Kutzneria chonburiensis: one gene and its partner. The protein of the gene in region 1 interacts with the protein of each later gene in a pairwise test. Links are inferred from orthologs where the notes say so. Each region holds a gene or a part of one and is shown on either strand. Other genes may lie near its edges.

Region 1 (7,488 bases):
ACTGCTGAACCGTAGTGATGGGCAATCTGAAGTCTTGGCCAGCTGGGCGAAGACCCCCGTTGGGGAGCCACTCGCGGGCACTGCCTTCGTTGTGACGAAACGATACGAAGACTGAACCCACGTGGGGCCGCCGCATGACTGTCGGCGGCCCCCGTGTCCTGCTCACCAGCCGCGTGAACGCCATTCGTCGAGGTGGGGCTTCTGCTCGCCGAGCGTCGAGTCGTCGCCATGCCCCGGGTAGAACCACGTGTCGTCCGGCAGGACGTCGAACAACCGCGACTTCACGTCGTTCAGCAGCGACGTGAAGTTCTCCGGCGACGACGTTTTGCCCACGCCACCTGGAAAGAGGGAGTCGCCGGTGAAGAGGTGGGGGTGGCCGGCGGGGTCGCGGTAGAGGACGGCGACGGAGCCGGGGGTATGGCCGCGGAGGTGGATGATCTCGAGGACGGATTCGCCGACCTCGAGGGTGGAGCCGTGCTCGACGAGGAAGTCGGGGGGGACGGGCAGCGGAGCGGCGTCGAGGGGGTGGGCGGCGGTGTTGGAGCCGTTGGCCCCGGCCACGGCGCCGAGGGCCTGCCAGTGGTCGGCGTGCTGGTGGGTGGTGACGATGGTCTTCAACCGCGGCCGCTCGGGGTCGTGGCCGAGCAGGTCGGCCAAGCGCTCGGGGTCGTTGGCGGCGTCGATCAGCAGGGCATCGCCGGTACGGCGGCACACCAGCAGATACGCGTTGTTGTCCATCGGCCCGACGGAAATCTTGGTGATGGTCAGGGCCTCGAGCGTGCGCCGCGCGGCCGGCCCGTTGGGCTCGACATGTCCCGTGTACTCCTCGACAACGTCCACACCACCGAACTTAGTCGCTCGGCCACCGTCCCTCCATGGCGGCCGAGCGTTCACACGATGGGGTGGATCTCACAGCCAGGGTGGCAGCGCGGGGACGTCGCCGGAGAGGCCGGCAGCCCCGCGGCCGGTCACCCAGGAGAGTGCGGCGCCGCTACTGCCGGTGACGGTGTGCACGTCGCCATCACCGGCCACGTCCCAGCTGCGGCTGCCGACGGTGAGGCGGAAGGACGGCCGAGCGGGCAGCGAACGGTAGTGGGCCAGTGAATCGCCGATGATGCGTTCGGCCACGTCAACCGGCACGTCGTCGAACGAGACGCCGGCGTCGAGGTCGACCAGGTGGATCCACAGCTCGCTGACCCGCTTCCACGGCACCTGATGGGCCCGTACGGCCCGGTTGCCGCGCAGCATCACCTCGGCCTGCCAGGCGGTGTCACCCAGTCCGGTGGCAGCGGCGGCGAACCGCCCACAGGCGGCCACGACGTCCTGCTCGAGGAGCCACAACGACCGCGGCGCGCCCTCCTCGATGTCGATGTCCCGGTCGGCATTGCTGGCATACATCGGGTGCTCGACGCCGGTACGGGCCCAGGTCAGCAGGTTGACCAGCCCGTCGGCGTTGCGCGCCAGATGGGTCAGCACATGTCCCCGCGTCCACCCGGGCAGGGCGCTGGCGCCCCGCGCCGCGGCGTCGTCCATGTCCGCGACGACCTGGAGAAGTCTGCCGGTCGCCTGTTCCACCGCGGCCAGGCCGGCGGCGGCCTCGCGGACCGCGTCGGACTGCTGGACCCGTTGCGGCGGCACGGTGACCCCAGTGGCTTCGGACGTGTGCGTGGCGGAGGTATTACTGACCATCAGCTCATCCCGACGTCGCGGCGTGATCAGATACCTAACCCAGCGTACGGCCACCCACCACAGACCGGTAGTGCCCTGGACCTGCGGATCTCCACCCTCGACGCAAATTGTCGGACCCGCGGCATAACATGGGGGCTCGACCACACTTTCGATCTTTCCGTCCGCCAGTCCTTGCGTGAAGAGGGGAACCAGTGGCTGACCGCCTCGTCGTCCGCGGCGCCCGTGAGCACAACCTCCGCGGCGTCGACCTCGACCTGCCCCGCGACAGCATGATCGTGTTCACCGGCCTGTCCGGCTCCGGCAAGTCGAGCCTGGCATTCGACACGATCTTCGCCGAGGGCCAGCGGCGCTACGTCGAGTCGCTGTCGGCCTACGCCCGGCAGTTCCTCGGCCAGATGGACAAGCCCGACGTCGACTTCATCGAGGGCCTCTCGCCCGCGGTCTCCATCGACCAGAAGTCGACCAACCGCAACCCGCGGTCCACCGTCGGCACGATCACCGAGGTCTACGACTACCTCCGCCTGCTCTACGCCCGCGCCGGCAAGCCGCACTGCCCGGTCTGCGGCGAGGCGATCACCAAGCAGACCCCGCAGCAGATCGTCGACCAGGTCCTGGTCATGCCGGCCAACACCAAGTTCCAGGTGCTGGCCCCGATCGTGCGCGGCCGCAAGGGCGAGTTCGTCGACCTGTTCGCCAACCTCCAGTCCCAGGGCTACGCCCGCGCCCTGGTCGACGGCGCCGTGCACCTGCTGTCCGATGAGCCGCCGAAGCTGAAGAAGCAGGAGAAGCACCACATCTCGGTGGTGATCGACCGGCTCACCGTGAAGCCGTCCTCCAAGCAGCGGCTGACCGACTCGGTGGAAACCGCGCTGCGCCTGGCCGACGGCCTGGTCGTGCTGGACTTCGTCGACCTCCCGGAGGACGACCCGGCCCGCGAGCGGCGCTTCTCCGAGCGGCTGGCCTGCCCGAACGCGCACCCGCTGGCCATCGAGGACCTGGAGCCCCGCTCCTTCTCGTTCAACTCCCCCTACGGCGCCTGTCAGGTCTGCACGGGCCTGGGCACCCGCAAGGAGGTCGACCCGGAGCTGGTCGTCCCGGACGACGAGCTCTCGCTGGCCGAGGGCGCGATCGCGCCGTGGCAGGGCGGCCAGTCCGCGGACTACTTCATCCGCCTGCTGGAGTCGCTGTCCACCACCATCGGCTTCCGGATGGACACCCCGTGGCGGCAGCTGCCGGCCAAGGTGCAGAAGGCCGTCCTGCACGGCGTCGACGAGCAGGTGCACGTCCGCTACCGCAACCGCTACGGACGTGAGCGTTCCTACTACGCCAACTTCGAGGGCGTCATCCCGTTCCTGGAACGCCGCCAGGAGCAGACCGAGTCGGAGTTCATGCGGGAGAAGTACGAAGGCTACATGCGGGAGGTGCCCTGCCCGGCCTGCCAGGGCACGCGCCTCAAGCCGGAGATCCTCGCCGTCACGCTCGCCCACAAGACCCAGGGCGACCGCTCGATCGCCGAGGTGTGCGCGCTCAGCGTGGCCGAGTGCTCGAAGTTCCTCGACGGCCTGACGCTGGGCAAGCGCGAGAAGATGATCGCCGGCGCCGTCCTCAAGGAGGTGCAGGCCCGGCTGCGCTTCCTGCTGGACGTCGGCCTGGACTACCTGTCGCTGGACCGGGCCGCGGGCACGCTGTCCGGCGGCGAGGCGCAGCGCATCCGGCTGGCCACCCAGATCGGCTCCGGCCTGGTCGGCGTGCTCTACGTGCTGGACGAGCCGTCGATCGGCCTGCACCAGCGGGACAACCACCGGCTGATCGAGACCCTGAGCCGGCTGCGCGACCTGGGCAACACGCTGATCGTGGTCGAGCACGACGAGGACACGATCCGCGCCGCCGACTGGATCGTCGACATCGGCCCGGGCGCGGGCGAGCACGGCGGCCAGGTGGTGCACAGCGGCCCGTACAAGCAGCTGCTGACCAACAAGCAGTCGATGACCGGCGCGTACCTGTCCCGCCGCAAGGAGATTCCGGTGCCGGCGATCCGTCGCCCGGTGGACAAGAAGCGCCAGCTGACCGTGGTCGGCGCGCGCGAGCACAACCTGCGCGGCATCGACGTGTCGTTCCCGCTGGGCTGCCTGGTCTCGGTGACGGGCGTGTCCGGCTCGGGCAAGTCCACGCTGGTCAACGACATCCTGGCGACGGTGCTGGCCAACAAGCTCAACGGCGCCCGCCAGGTGCCGGGCCGGCACACCCGGATCAAGGGCCTCGAGCAGGTGGACAAGCTGGTGCAGGTCGACCAGTCGCCGATCGGCCGCACCCCGCGGTCCAACCCGGCCACCTACACCGGCGTGTTCGACAACATTCGCAAGCTGTTCGCCTCCACCACCGAGGCCAAGGTGCGCGGCTACCAGCCGGGCCGGTTCTCGTTCAACGTCAAGGGCGGCCGCTGCGAGGCCTGCGCCGGCGACGGCACGATCAAGATCGAGATGAACTTCCTGCCGGACGTCTACGTCCCGTGCGAGGTGTGCAAGGGGGCCCGGTACAACCGGGAGACCCTCGAGGTGCACTACAAGGGCAAGACCATCGCCGAGGTGCTGGACATGCCGATCGAGGAGGCCGCCGGCTTCTTCGAGCCGATCAACGCGATCTACCGGCACCTCAAGACGCTGGTCGACGTGGGCCTCGGCTACGTGCGGCTGGGCCAGCCGGCGCCGACGCTGTCCGGCGGCGAGGCGCAGCGCGTGAAGCTGGCCAGCGAGCTCCAGAAGCGCTCGACCGGCAAGACCGTGTACATCCTGGACGAGCCGACCACCGGCCTGCACTTCGAGGACATCAGCAAGCTGCTGGGCGTCATCTCGGGCCTGGTCGACAAGGGCAACACGGTGATCGTGATCGAGCACAACTTCGACGTGATCAAGACGTCGGACTGGATCATCGACATGGGCCCGGAGGGCGGCTCGGGCGGCGGCACCGTGATCGCCGAGGGCACGCCCGAGGACATCGCCGAGCACAAGAAGAGCTACACCGCCGAGTTCCTGCGGGACGTCCTGAAGAACTGACATGACGCTTGGAAGGGGGCTTTCCTGCACTCGGAGTGCAGGAAAGCCCCTTCCAAGCACGAACTATGCGATTACTGGACGAGCTTGCCGACCGCGTTGGCCTCCTCGACCTGGTTGGCCAGGTAGTTCCAGGACAGGTTGATGAAGCCGCCGTCACCCCAGTTGGTGCCCCACGAGTTCTGCACGCGGACACCGCTGCTGTTGTAGCCGATGATGGTGATCTCGTGGCCGCCCATGTACTGGTCGCCCGAGGTCGGGTAGTAGCTGTAGTCGGTGGCCTGCGAGCGGGAGATCCGCTCGAAGCTCTGGTACACCGGGATGGAGATGGCCACCGGCAGGCCGCTGGCGATGGCCTGCTGCACGCCGGCCTTGATGCCGCTGCCGGTGCTGATCGGCGTGTAGCCGGAGAGCTTCCAGTTCGCGGCGTTGGCCCGCTCGTTGCTGTCGGGCTGGGTGGTGTAGTCGAAGTTGCCCTGCCAGTAGTCGTCCATCGTGTCGACGCCCTGCGAGGTGAGGATGTCGAACGTGTCCGAGGGCGTGCTGCCCTGGTCGTTGCCCCGGGCCAGCTGGGCGTAGGTGTACATCGGGGCCTGCGGGTGGCCGGTGATGCCCTGCTCGTTCTCCAGGATGCTCATCGCCGAGTAGTCGATGGCCCAGGACACGCAGGAGCCGACCTGGCCCTGGTCGCCCGGGGTGACCGCGTACTGGGCCAGCGAGGCGCTGGTCGGGGTGTTCGGGACCGACCGGAACGCCAGGGCGTCACGGTGCTGGACGCGGTGCTGGGAGGGCAGCGCGCCGTTGGCCCGGTGCAGGGGATGGGCCGGGGCCGCGGTGGCGATCGGCGTCACCATGGCGCCGACGGCGCCCGCCACGGCGAGCGCGATTGCCACGCGTGAGAGCGTGTTGCTCATGGACTGTCCTTTTCAGATCAGGTGCAGGGGATCTGGAAAGGCAAAACTAAGTGTGAGCAACGCTCGTGATGTAGCTACTTTGGTCTGGTGGGGTTAACTGTTAATCGTTCGCCGGTCAACGACCGCAAGTGTCCCGGCCAGCACGGCGGCCGTGCACAACAGAGGAATCGTCACGTGGCCGTCGCCGAAAAGTACCCCGCCCTCCTGGCCGCCAAACGTGACGGTCGCCCAGAGAATCAATTCCGCGCCGGCCGTCACCGCGACAGCGAGCAACGGTCCGAACACAACCGGTGTCGACCGGCGGTCACGAAGCGCCGGCAATGCCGACGCGGCGACGGCGGCCAATGCGGCAAACACGACGAAACCGCCGACAAAGGCGGCAATCACGCACAGTCCTGCGGCGATGAATGCTCGGAACGGCAAGAACGACAGTGCACAGCCCGCGACCACGCCCAGGATCGCCAACGGCCACACGACGCCGGTCGGCAGGCCGATGCCCAGCACGACCAGCGTCGTTGCCACCAGCCAAGCCAGTGATCGCCAGCCGAACAGCGAGCCGAGCACCAGGGCCGCTGCGGCGAAGGCGAACCCGGTCACGCCCAGGGTCTCCTGGGCCGAGATGCCCTGGAGGAGAAGGGACAAAAGGGAAAGCAGGGCCGCGATCACGCCGATGACCAGCGCGCGCAGATCCACAGTGGACCGGACCGAAGTGGACCCGGAGGCCTCGGAGAACTCGGAATTCCCGCGTGGGGTAGGCGTCGGACGAGAAGCGGCAGGCCGTCGCACAGCAGCGGCCAGCAATCCGCCGACCGCGCCCACGCTCAGCAACCAGTGCGCCCCCGGCAGATAGCCGCCCAGCACGTAGCCGCCAACGGCGAAGCCGGCCAACGCCGGCAGTCCCACGTCCTGCGCCCCGGCCAGCACGGCCAACAACGTCAGGATCCGTACGGCCGTGGCCGCGACCACCAGCGCCAGCCGGAGATCAGCCGGCGGATCGAGGGCCGCGACGAACAGGGCGATGTCCACCGGCGCGGTGACGACCAGCACATCCGGCCAGCGGCGGCCGAATCCGAGCCCGGCTCCGGTGGCGCCGACCACGGCGACCAGCACGAGCAGGGCGTCCAGCCAGGCCACGCCGGCCCCTAATCGACCGCCGGCGTACACGACCAGCTCGCTCTGCTGGCCCCCGTCGGCCGCGGCGCCGGCGGTGGCCAGCAGGAGCACGACGGCCGGGAGCAGGTTTCGCCTCGTCACGGGGTGCACCGTAGGGGGTCGGCCAAAAACTTCCCCCGTTACCTGAACCAGTCAGCCATGGCTGCCGTGTTCTGGGGTGTCCACGTCGACCCCGAGGAGCCCTGCCCATGAACCGGACCCGCATTCTTGTGCTGGCGACGTCGGCGGCCCTAGGTCTGACGACTGTGGCCGCCTGCGGCGGCGGGCAGCAGACCGCAGCCCCGCCCGCCCAGCAGCAGACGAACCAGCAGCCGCCGGACCCCAACCAGGTCAAGCTGATCGCCACCACGGTCGGCCAGCTCGGCCAGGTCGTCACCGACGCCGCCGGCATGACCCTGTACCGCTTCGACAGCGACTCGGCCAACCCGCCGGTGTCCAACTGCTACGACAAGTGCGCCGACACCTGGCCGCCGGAGCTGGCCACGTCCAGCACGGCGACGCTGGACGGCATCGACCAGTCGGCGGTCGGCGTGATCCTGCGCAAGGACGGCCAGAAGCAGATCACCATCAACGGCTGGGCCGTCTACCGCTACAAGCAGGACAAGGCCCCGGGCGACGCCAAGGGCCAGGGCCTGATGCAGAAGTGGTACGCGATCACGCCG
Region 2 (7,069 bases), 5.1 Mb from region 1 along the record:
CCGCCTGCTCCCCCAGGCCCGGCAGCACCTGTCCGATGTAGTCCAGGAAGACCCGGCTCGGGCCGATGACCAGGACACCTCGGGTACGCAGGTGGGCGCGGGTGTAGAGCAGGTAGGCCAGCCGGTGCAGCGCCACCGCTGTCTTGCCCGTGCCCGGGCCGCCTTGCACCACCAGCACGCCGGCGTAGTCGTCCCGGACGATCGCGTCCTGCTCGGCTTGCAGCGTGGTCACGATGTCGTGCATCCGGCCGGTTCGGTCCGCCGTCAGCGCCGCCATCAACGCCGCCTCCCCGACCAGCTCGCTGTCGCTCGCGGCGTCCCGGTCCAGCAGTTCGTCGTCCACTGCGGTGACCGTCCGGCCCCGGGTCGTGATGCGCCGCCGCCTTCGCACGCCGTCCGCTTTCGCCATGGTCGCCGTGTAGAACGGCCGCGCCGCCGCCGCTCGCCAGTCCACCAGCAGCGGTTCGTCTTGACCGTCCCGGAACAGGCCAAGCCGTCCGACGTAGATCCGTCGGCCGTCACGCATGTCCAGCCGACCGAAGCAGAGTCCGTCCTCCACCGCCGCCAGGCGGCCCAGTTCCTCGCCCCAGAACGCCTTCGCCTCCTCGTCGCCGGCCTTCATCCCGTGTGCCGCCCGTTCCCGCCGGGCGTCGACCATCGCGTACAGGGCGGTCAGATGGTCTTGTTCGGCAGCCAGCTCGGCGTTGCCCACGCGTTTCCCCCGTGACTCGGTGATGCGGTGCCGTCGAGGATGCGTGCCGATGTCGTCGAGAAACAGTCTTGTTCTTCTCCGCCGCCTCAGCCGACCGACCTGGACGCGACAAATCCCCTGACCGACGGCCGTTCGGCCGCGCAGGTTGGGCCTTTTGCGGGCTGACCTCGGAACCGGTTCTCGCCGATACCATCGGCTCGACGAGCCCGGGCCGGTCGACGACGTGATCTAATGATCTTGTTGTCGGCTGAAGCAGTTCGGTCGGGGGTGAGCAGTTGCCGCGTCACGTCCAGCCACGGGCCGGGTCGAGGGCCCGTACCGAGGCCTGCCTGGTGGACTGTCTCGTGGCGCTGGCTTGGCTGTTGCTACTCGGCGGCGTCGCCATCGGGCTGCGGGCGTTAGGCCTCGAGCCGAATTGGAGCGCCTCCAGCGAACTCTCCGCCGACCTCTTCACCCTCACGCTCGGTCTTGTGCCCGTCGGCATCTACCTCGTGCTCACCGAGACCAGCCGCCGCCAGGGCAGCCTCGGCAAACGCCGCGTCGGCCTCCGCGTCGTCCGCGCCGACGGCTCCCGCGCCACCCCGATCCAGCTCGCCCTGCGCACCACCATCAAGCTCAGCCCGTGGTTCCTGGCCCACCTCGGCCTCAGCCGGCTGTGGATGCACCTCGGCACCGAGCAGACCGCCTGCTTCTGCCTGGCTTGCGTCTACGTCATCGTGCCCGTCAGCATCGGCCTCGCGCTCGTCCACCCGCAGCGCCGCGCCTTGCACGACTGGCTCACCGGCACCCGCGTCGTCGCCGACTGACCGGCGTTGTGGTGGTCCCGCCGGCTGCCGCCCCGCGCGGTGAACACCTTGTGGCCCAACACTTTGTCCACCGCGGTTGAGCTTCGATCACTCGGCCAGTTTGAGATCCGTTCGCGGAAAGTCGCTGCCCACGTACAGAAGCGGCTCGCCCGAGTGCGCGGCCACGGCATTGGTGTAATCCACCTAGGGTCGCTTCGACTTAGGCAGCTTGGCCACGATCTCCTCGTACGACCGGTCCAACAGTTCCCGCATCTCGTCGGCCGGCAGGCCGGCGAGCGTGACCTTGTTCCAGCCGTAGCGGCCGATGTAGGCGCTCATCACGATGTGCTCGGGATACCGCTGCCGCCAGACGTCGGCCTCATCGGCGGTCGCCCCGCATTTCACGCCGACGGTCCCGCTGTCCATGCCGATGAACGCGAACGCCTTGCCGCCGACCTTGGCGACCAGCTCGCCGTCACCCCACGGATAGGTCTCCTCGGCCCCGAGCTTGGCCAGGCAGTGGGCGATCACCGCGTCCAGATCCATGCCACACGGTACGAGGTGGGCGGCCCGGCCGCCCACCCCTGACCGGTCAGTTCGCCAACAAGCCGTACTCGATGGCGGTGGCGTCGCTGTGCACGACGCCGTACTCCGTGGCCGAAGCGTCGGGCCCGGCGCTGCCGTACTCGGTCGCCGAGGCGGCGAACGCGGCGCTCGCGCCGGCCGACGTCAGACCGCCGACAACGGCCAAAGCCGCCACAATCCTTACTGCTGCACGCATCGGTCTCCCCTTCCGATAACTGGATGGGGTCGACACTAGCCACGAACGGCGGCGAGCGCCCCGAGTTTCGGACAGGGCCGAAACCCGGGGAACCCCGCTACTTCAGGCCGGCGGCGTCCATGCCGCGCAGCTCCTTCTTCAGGTCGGCGATCTCGTCGCGGATCCGGCCGGCCAGCTCGAACTGGAGATCCCGCGCGGCGGCCATCATCTGGTCAGTGAGCTGCTGCACGAGATCGGCCAGCTCGGCCCGGGGCATGTTCTTCACGTCCCGCTCGACCAACACACCGGACGACACGGCCTTGCCGCCCTCGGTGCCGGTGGCCCGCTTGCCACGGGAGGCGTTGCGGCCGGAGCCGCCGACCTTGACCTCGTCGGTGTCCTCGGCCTCGGCGTACACCTTGTCCAGGATGTCGGCGATCTTCTTGCGCAGCGGCTGGGGATCGATGCCGTTCTCGGTGTTGTACGCGATCTGCTTGGCCCGACGGCGGTTCGTCTCGTCGATGGCGTACCGCATCGAGTCGGTGATCTTGTCGGCGTACATGTGCACCTCGCCCGACACGTTACGGGCGGCCCGGCCGATGGTCTGGATCAACGACGTCCCCGACCGCAGGAAGCCCTCCTTGTCGGCGTCGAGGATGGCCACCAGGGACACCTCGGGCAGGTCGAGGCCCTCCCGCAGCAGGTTGATGCCGACCAGCACGTCGTAGTCGCCCAGCCGCAGCTGCCGCAACAGCTCGACCCTGCGCAGCGTGTCCACCTCGGAGTGCAGGTACCGCACCCGAATGCCCAGCTCCAGCAGGTAGTCGGTGAGGTCCTCGGACATCTTCTTGGTCAGCGTGGTGACCAGCACCCGCTCGTCGCGCTCGGCCCGCAGCCGCACCTCGTGCACCAGGTCGTCGATCTGCCCCTCGGTCGGCTTGATCACGACCTCCGGGTCGATCAGGCCGGTCGGCCGGATCACCTGCTCGACGAACTCGCCGCCGGCCTGACCCATCTCGTACGGGCCGGGCGTCGCCGACAGGTACAGCGTCTGCCCGATCCGGTCCTGGAACTCCTCCCAGGTCAGCGGCCGGTTGTCCAATGCGCTGGGCAGCCGGAAGCCGTGCTCGACCAGGTTGCGCTTGCGGGACGCGTCGCCCTCGTACATGCCGCCGATCTGCGGCACGGTCACGTGCGACTCGTCGATCACCAGCAGGAAGTCGTCCGGGAAGTAGTCGATCAGCGTGGCCGGCGCGGTGCCGGCGCCGCGGCCGTCGATGTGCCGCGAGTAGTTCTCGATGCCGGAGCAGAAGCCGACCTGGCGCATCATCTCGATGTCGTACGTGGTGCGCATGCGCAGCCGCTGCGCCTCCAGCAGCTTGCCCTGCTTCTCCATCTTGGCCAGCGACTCGGCCAGCTCGGCCTCGATGCCGGCGATGGCCTTCTCCATCCGCTCCGGGCCGGCCACGTAGTGCGTCGCCGGGAAGATGCGCAGCTCGTCCACTTCGCGCACCACATCGCCGGTCAGCGGGTGCAGGTAGTAGAGCCGGTCGATCTCGTCACCGAAGAACTCGACCCGCACGGCCAGCTCCTCGTAGGCCGGGATGATCTCCACGGTGTCGCCGCGCACCCGGAAGGTGCCGCGGGCGAAGGCGATGTCGTTGCGGGTGTACTGCACGTCGACCAGGGCGCGCAGGAACAGGTCGCGCTCGACCTCGCCGCCGACCTTCAGCTGCACCGAGCGGTCCAGATAGGACTGCGGCGTGCCGAGACCGTAGATGCACGACACCGAGGCCACCACGATCGTGTCACGCCGGGTCAGCAGGCTCATCGTCGCCGAGTGCCGCAGCCGTTCCACGTCCTCGTTGATCGAGGAGTCCTTCTCGATGTAGGTGTCGGTCTGCGGGATGTACGCCTCGGGCTGGTAGTAGTCGTAGTAGCTGACGAAGTACTCGACCGCGTTGTCGGGGAAGAACCCCTTCAGCTCGTTGGCCAGCTGCGCCGCCAGGGTCTTGTTCGGCGCCATCACCAGCGTCGGCCGCTGGAGCTTCTCCACCAGCCACGCCGTCGTCGCCGACTTGCCGGTGCCGGTCGCGCCCAGCAGCACGACGTCCGGCTCGTTGCGCCGCAGCCGCTGTTCCAGCTCCATGATCGCCTGCGGCTGGTCGCCCGACGGCTGGTAGTCGGCGACCACCCTGAACCGCCCGTCGGCGCGCGGGATGTCGCTGACCGGTCGGAACTCCGAGGACGCAAGCACAGGTGCATCTGCCACGCCTCCCAGAGTAGGACGCACCCCTGACAGTTTCGCGGCGCAGCGGCTCGGCCGACCTGCAACGCGGCCGGATCGACGCGGGTTCACTGGCTGTAATCCACATCACACCACGTCAACCAAACGGCCGCGCACACATCCTCTAAGCATCGGAACAACCACGGCAGGCGATTCGGATCCACAATTCCGCCGGCCACCGAAAGTCGGGGAGTACATCATGCGTTCCACCATTGCTGTCGGAGTGGCCTGCGTCGCCGGAGCCTTCATGCTGAGCGCCTGCGGCGGCGCCCAGATCTCGGGCACGATCACCCCCATCACCAGCGGTAACACCGCCACCAGCAGCCCGCCGCCGACGACCTCCGCGCAGGCCTCCGGCGGCGGAACCGACGCCGGTACGGGCGGTGGGCAAACGGGCAACAATGGGGCGCAGCCCGCGGCGTCCAACAATCCGTCGAACTGCAAGTCGAGCGAGCTGAAACTGTCGTTCGGGCACGACTCCGACCACGCCATGCAGAAGACGTACACCTCGCTCCAGTTCACGAATATCAGCCAGCACAGCTGCACGCTGCAGGGCTTCCCCGGCGTCTCCTACGTCACCGGCGACAGCGGCCAGCAGGTCGGCCTGCCGGCCAACCGCAGCGGCAACCAAGGCCCGACGATCACGCTGCGTCCCGGCGGGAGCACCAACGCCGGCCTGGTCATCGTCAACGCCGGCCCGTTCCCGGCCGACCAGTGCAAGCCGGTCGACGTCCGCGGCCTGCGGGTCTACCCGCCGAACGAGACCGCCGCGATGTTCCTGCCGACCTCGGGCCAGGGCTGCGCCGGCAGCGTGGGCCCGCTGCTCACCGTGAGCAGCGTCGGCACTTCCATCACGAGCTGACGCAACGCCACCACCCGGCAGCGGTCGGAATATGACCCTGCCGGAGGATGGCAGTGACGCCGCGCAGGTCAGACGATGTCGGCATGACCGTCCACTTGCCGACCCAGGTCCGGGGCGAGGCCCATGTCCATCCGCCCAAGGTCGAGCTGTTCGACCTGGACGCGATGACCAACACGGACCCCAAGCGCCAGGTGCGCACGGTCGACGAGTACCGGCGCACCGAGCACGGCCTCTACATGTCGCGGGCCGTGGTCGGGCACCCCAAGCTCAAGCACTTCGAGTCGTGGCTGCTGCCGGCGTTCGGCCTGCGGGTCACCAGGCAGAGCTGGTGGCCCGGGCACGAGCGGGACTTCGACTTCTACGTCGACATCGTCCACGTGCAGCCGGACGAGAGCGTGTGGCGGACCGTCGACCTCTATCTCGATCTGCTGGTGCGGACCGGCCGCGAGGTCGAGGTGCTGGACACCGACGAGCTGATGACCGCGGTGCGCCTGGGCGTGCTCAGCGCCCAGGACGCCCAACTGGCTCTGGAGGTCACCTACCGTGCGGTGGCGGGGATCGCCGCGCACGGTTACGACATCCAGCGGTGGCTGGCCGCCGAGGGCGTGGAACTCGCCTGGGGCATTAGCCGATGACGGAAACCGCGGTCAAGAGCCGTTCGACTGACGAGCACGCTCGCAACCCATTCGGTATCCAAACGGCCACAATGCGTGATGTAACGAATCGACCCGGACGGTCACCGGGCGAACACCTAGGGCTACCCTCGGGTCGCGTGGGAACGGTCATCACTCCGCAGCTGGTCGACACCGTCGACACCTTCACCGGGGTTCGCAGCTACTCGTCCGGGGGCACGCGACACCTGACGACATGCGTGGTGGAACGGTGGGGACTTCGGATGGAATGTCCGACCCCCGAGGACCCGTTCGCCGAGTGCGAGGTCACCTGGCTGCTGCCCGATCTGGGCCTGCGCCTGACCCACCTGCGCTCCCGCTCCCGGCATGGCCGTCCGACGCCGAGCACGCTGACCGCGGTGCGGGTGCAGCGGGACAGCCGGTCGTGGCGGACCACCGATCTGCTGCTCGGCCTGGCCGTGCCCGGTGGCACCACCGCCCGCATCGTGCGCTCCGAGGAGTTCGCCGCCGCCGTCGCCGGCCGCGTGCTGCGCCCCGGTGACGCCGATCTGGCGCTGCGCACCGTGCACCGCACGCTCGAGGAGATGAGCCACTTCCGCCACGACCTCAACGCGTGGCTGAACCACCTGGACATCTTCGACGTCTGGCCGCCCCTGTAAGGACTTCCTCGTCCGGTAGCGCGTCCCGGGCGAAGTCGCAGTGGTCGTTCCCCGCCCGGCCACGCCTGCGGCTCCACAAGGCGGGGACCAGCTTCCCCTCCCCGTCGGCACCTGAGTGGCTCACTTGGCCCCAGAAGCCAAGTGAGCCACTCAGGTAGCGAAAGAAGGGCGGGTTAGAGGGGTGGGGTCCAGCCGGTGGCAGCGGCCCACGCCTCGGCGCGGGCGTCGGCCTGGGCGAACCAGGGTTCCTTGCCGTCGCCGTAGGACGGGATGTCGGCAAAACGTGTGGCCATCTCACGTTTCATCGCTTCGTAGTCGGCCCGGGCCGCGTCGTCGGCCCGCAGCCAGGCCGGGAACAGCAGGGCGTAGCGC

Evidence for each region.
Region 2: the proteins of uvrA (region 1) and uvrB interact in binary tests that used the Escherichia coli proteins (3 or more experiments, as listed by UniProt). The link is inferred for Kutzneria chonburiensis from one-to-one orthologs.

The regions. Positions count from the first base shown.
Region 1 is NZ_CP097263.1:4,915,868-4,923,355, reverse strand. What follows is about bases 1,557-4,942. They hold uvrA (excinuclease ABC subunit UvrA), read left to right. Parts: upstream 1,557-1,880; coding sequence 1,881-4,742; downstream 4,743-4,942. Other genes in these bases: M3Q35_RS22015 (C1 family peptidase), read right to left, coding at 4,814-4,942; M3Q35_RS22025 (maleylpyruvate isomerase family mycothiol-dependent enzyme), read right to left, coding at 1,557-1,689. Also shown: M3Q35_RS22035 (hypothetical protein), read left to right, coding at 1-115; M3Q35_RS22030 (MBL fold metallo-hydrolase), read right to left, coding at 163-840; more of M3Q35_RS22025, read right to left, coding at 910-1,556; more of M3Q35_RS22015, read right to left, coding at 4,943-5,653; M3Q35_RS22010 (hypothetical protein), read right to left, coding at 5,747-6,907; M3Q35_RS22005 (hypothetical protein), read left to right, coding at 7,015-7,488. UniProt on the Escherichia coli protein: The UvrABC repair system catalyzes the recognition and processing of DNA lesions. UvrA is an ATPase and a DNA-binding protein. A damage recognition complex composed of 2 UvrA and 2 UvrB subunits scans DNA for abnormalities.
Region 2 is NZ_CP097263.1:10,053,966-10,061,034, reverse strand. What follows is about bases 1,953-4,919. They hold uvrB (excinuclease ABC subunit UvrB), read right to left. Parts: upstream 4,530-4,919; coding sequence 2,376-4,529; downstream 1,953-2,375. Other genes in these bases: M3Q35_RS46710 (DUF4232 domain-containing protein), read left to right, coding at 4,744-4,919; M3Q35_RS46720 (hypothetical protein), read right to left, coding at 2,090-2,278; M3Q35_RS46725 (MmcQ/YjbR family DNA-binding protein), read right to left, coding at 1,953-2,043. Also shown: M3Q35_RS46735 (HelD family protein), read right to left, coding at 1-658; M3Q35_RS46730 (RDD family protein), read left to right, coding at 988-1,518; more of M3Q35_RS46725, read right to left, coding at 1,702-1,952; more of M3Q35_RS46710, read left to right, coding at 4,920-5,406; M3Q35_RS46705 (ribonuclease FAU-1 family protein), read left to right, coding at 5,490-6,041; M3Q35_RS46700 (ribonuclease FAU-1 family protein), read left to right, coding at 6,179-6,697; coaE (dephospho-CoA kinase), read right to left, coding at 6,871-7,069. UniProt on the Escherichia coli protein: The UvrABC repair system catalyzes the recognition and processing of DNA lesions. A damage recognition complex composed of 2 UvrA and 2 UvrB subunits scans DNA for abnormalities.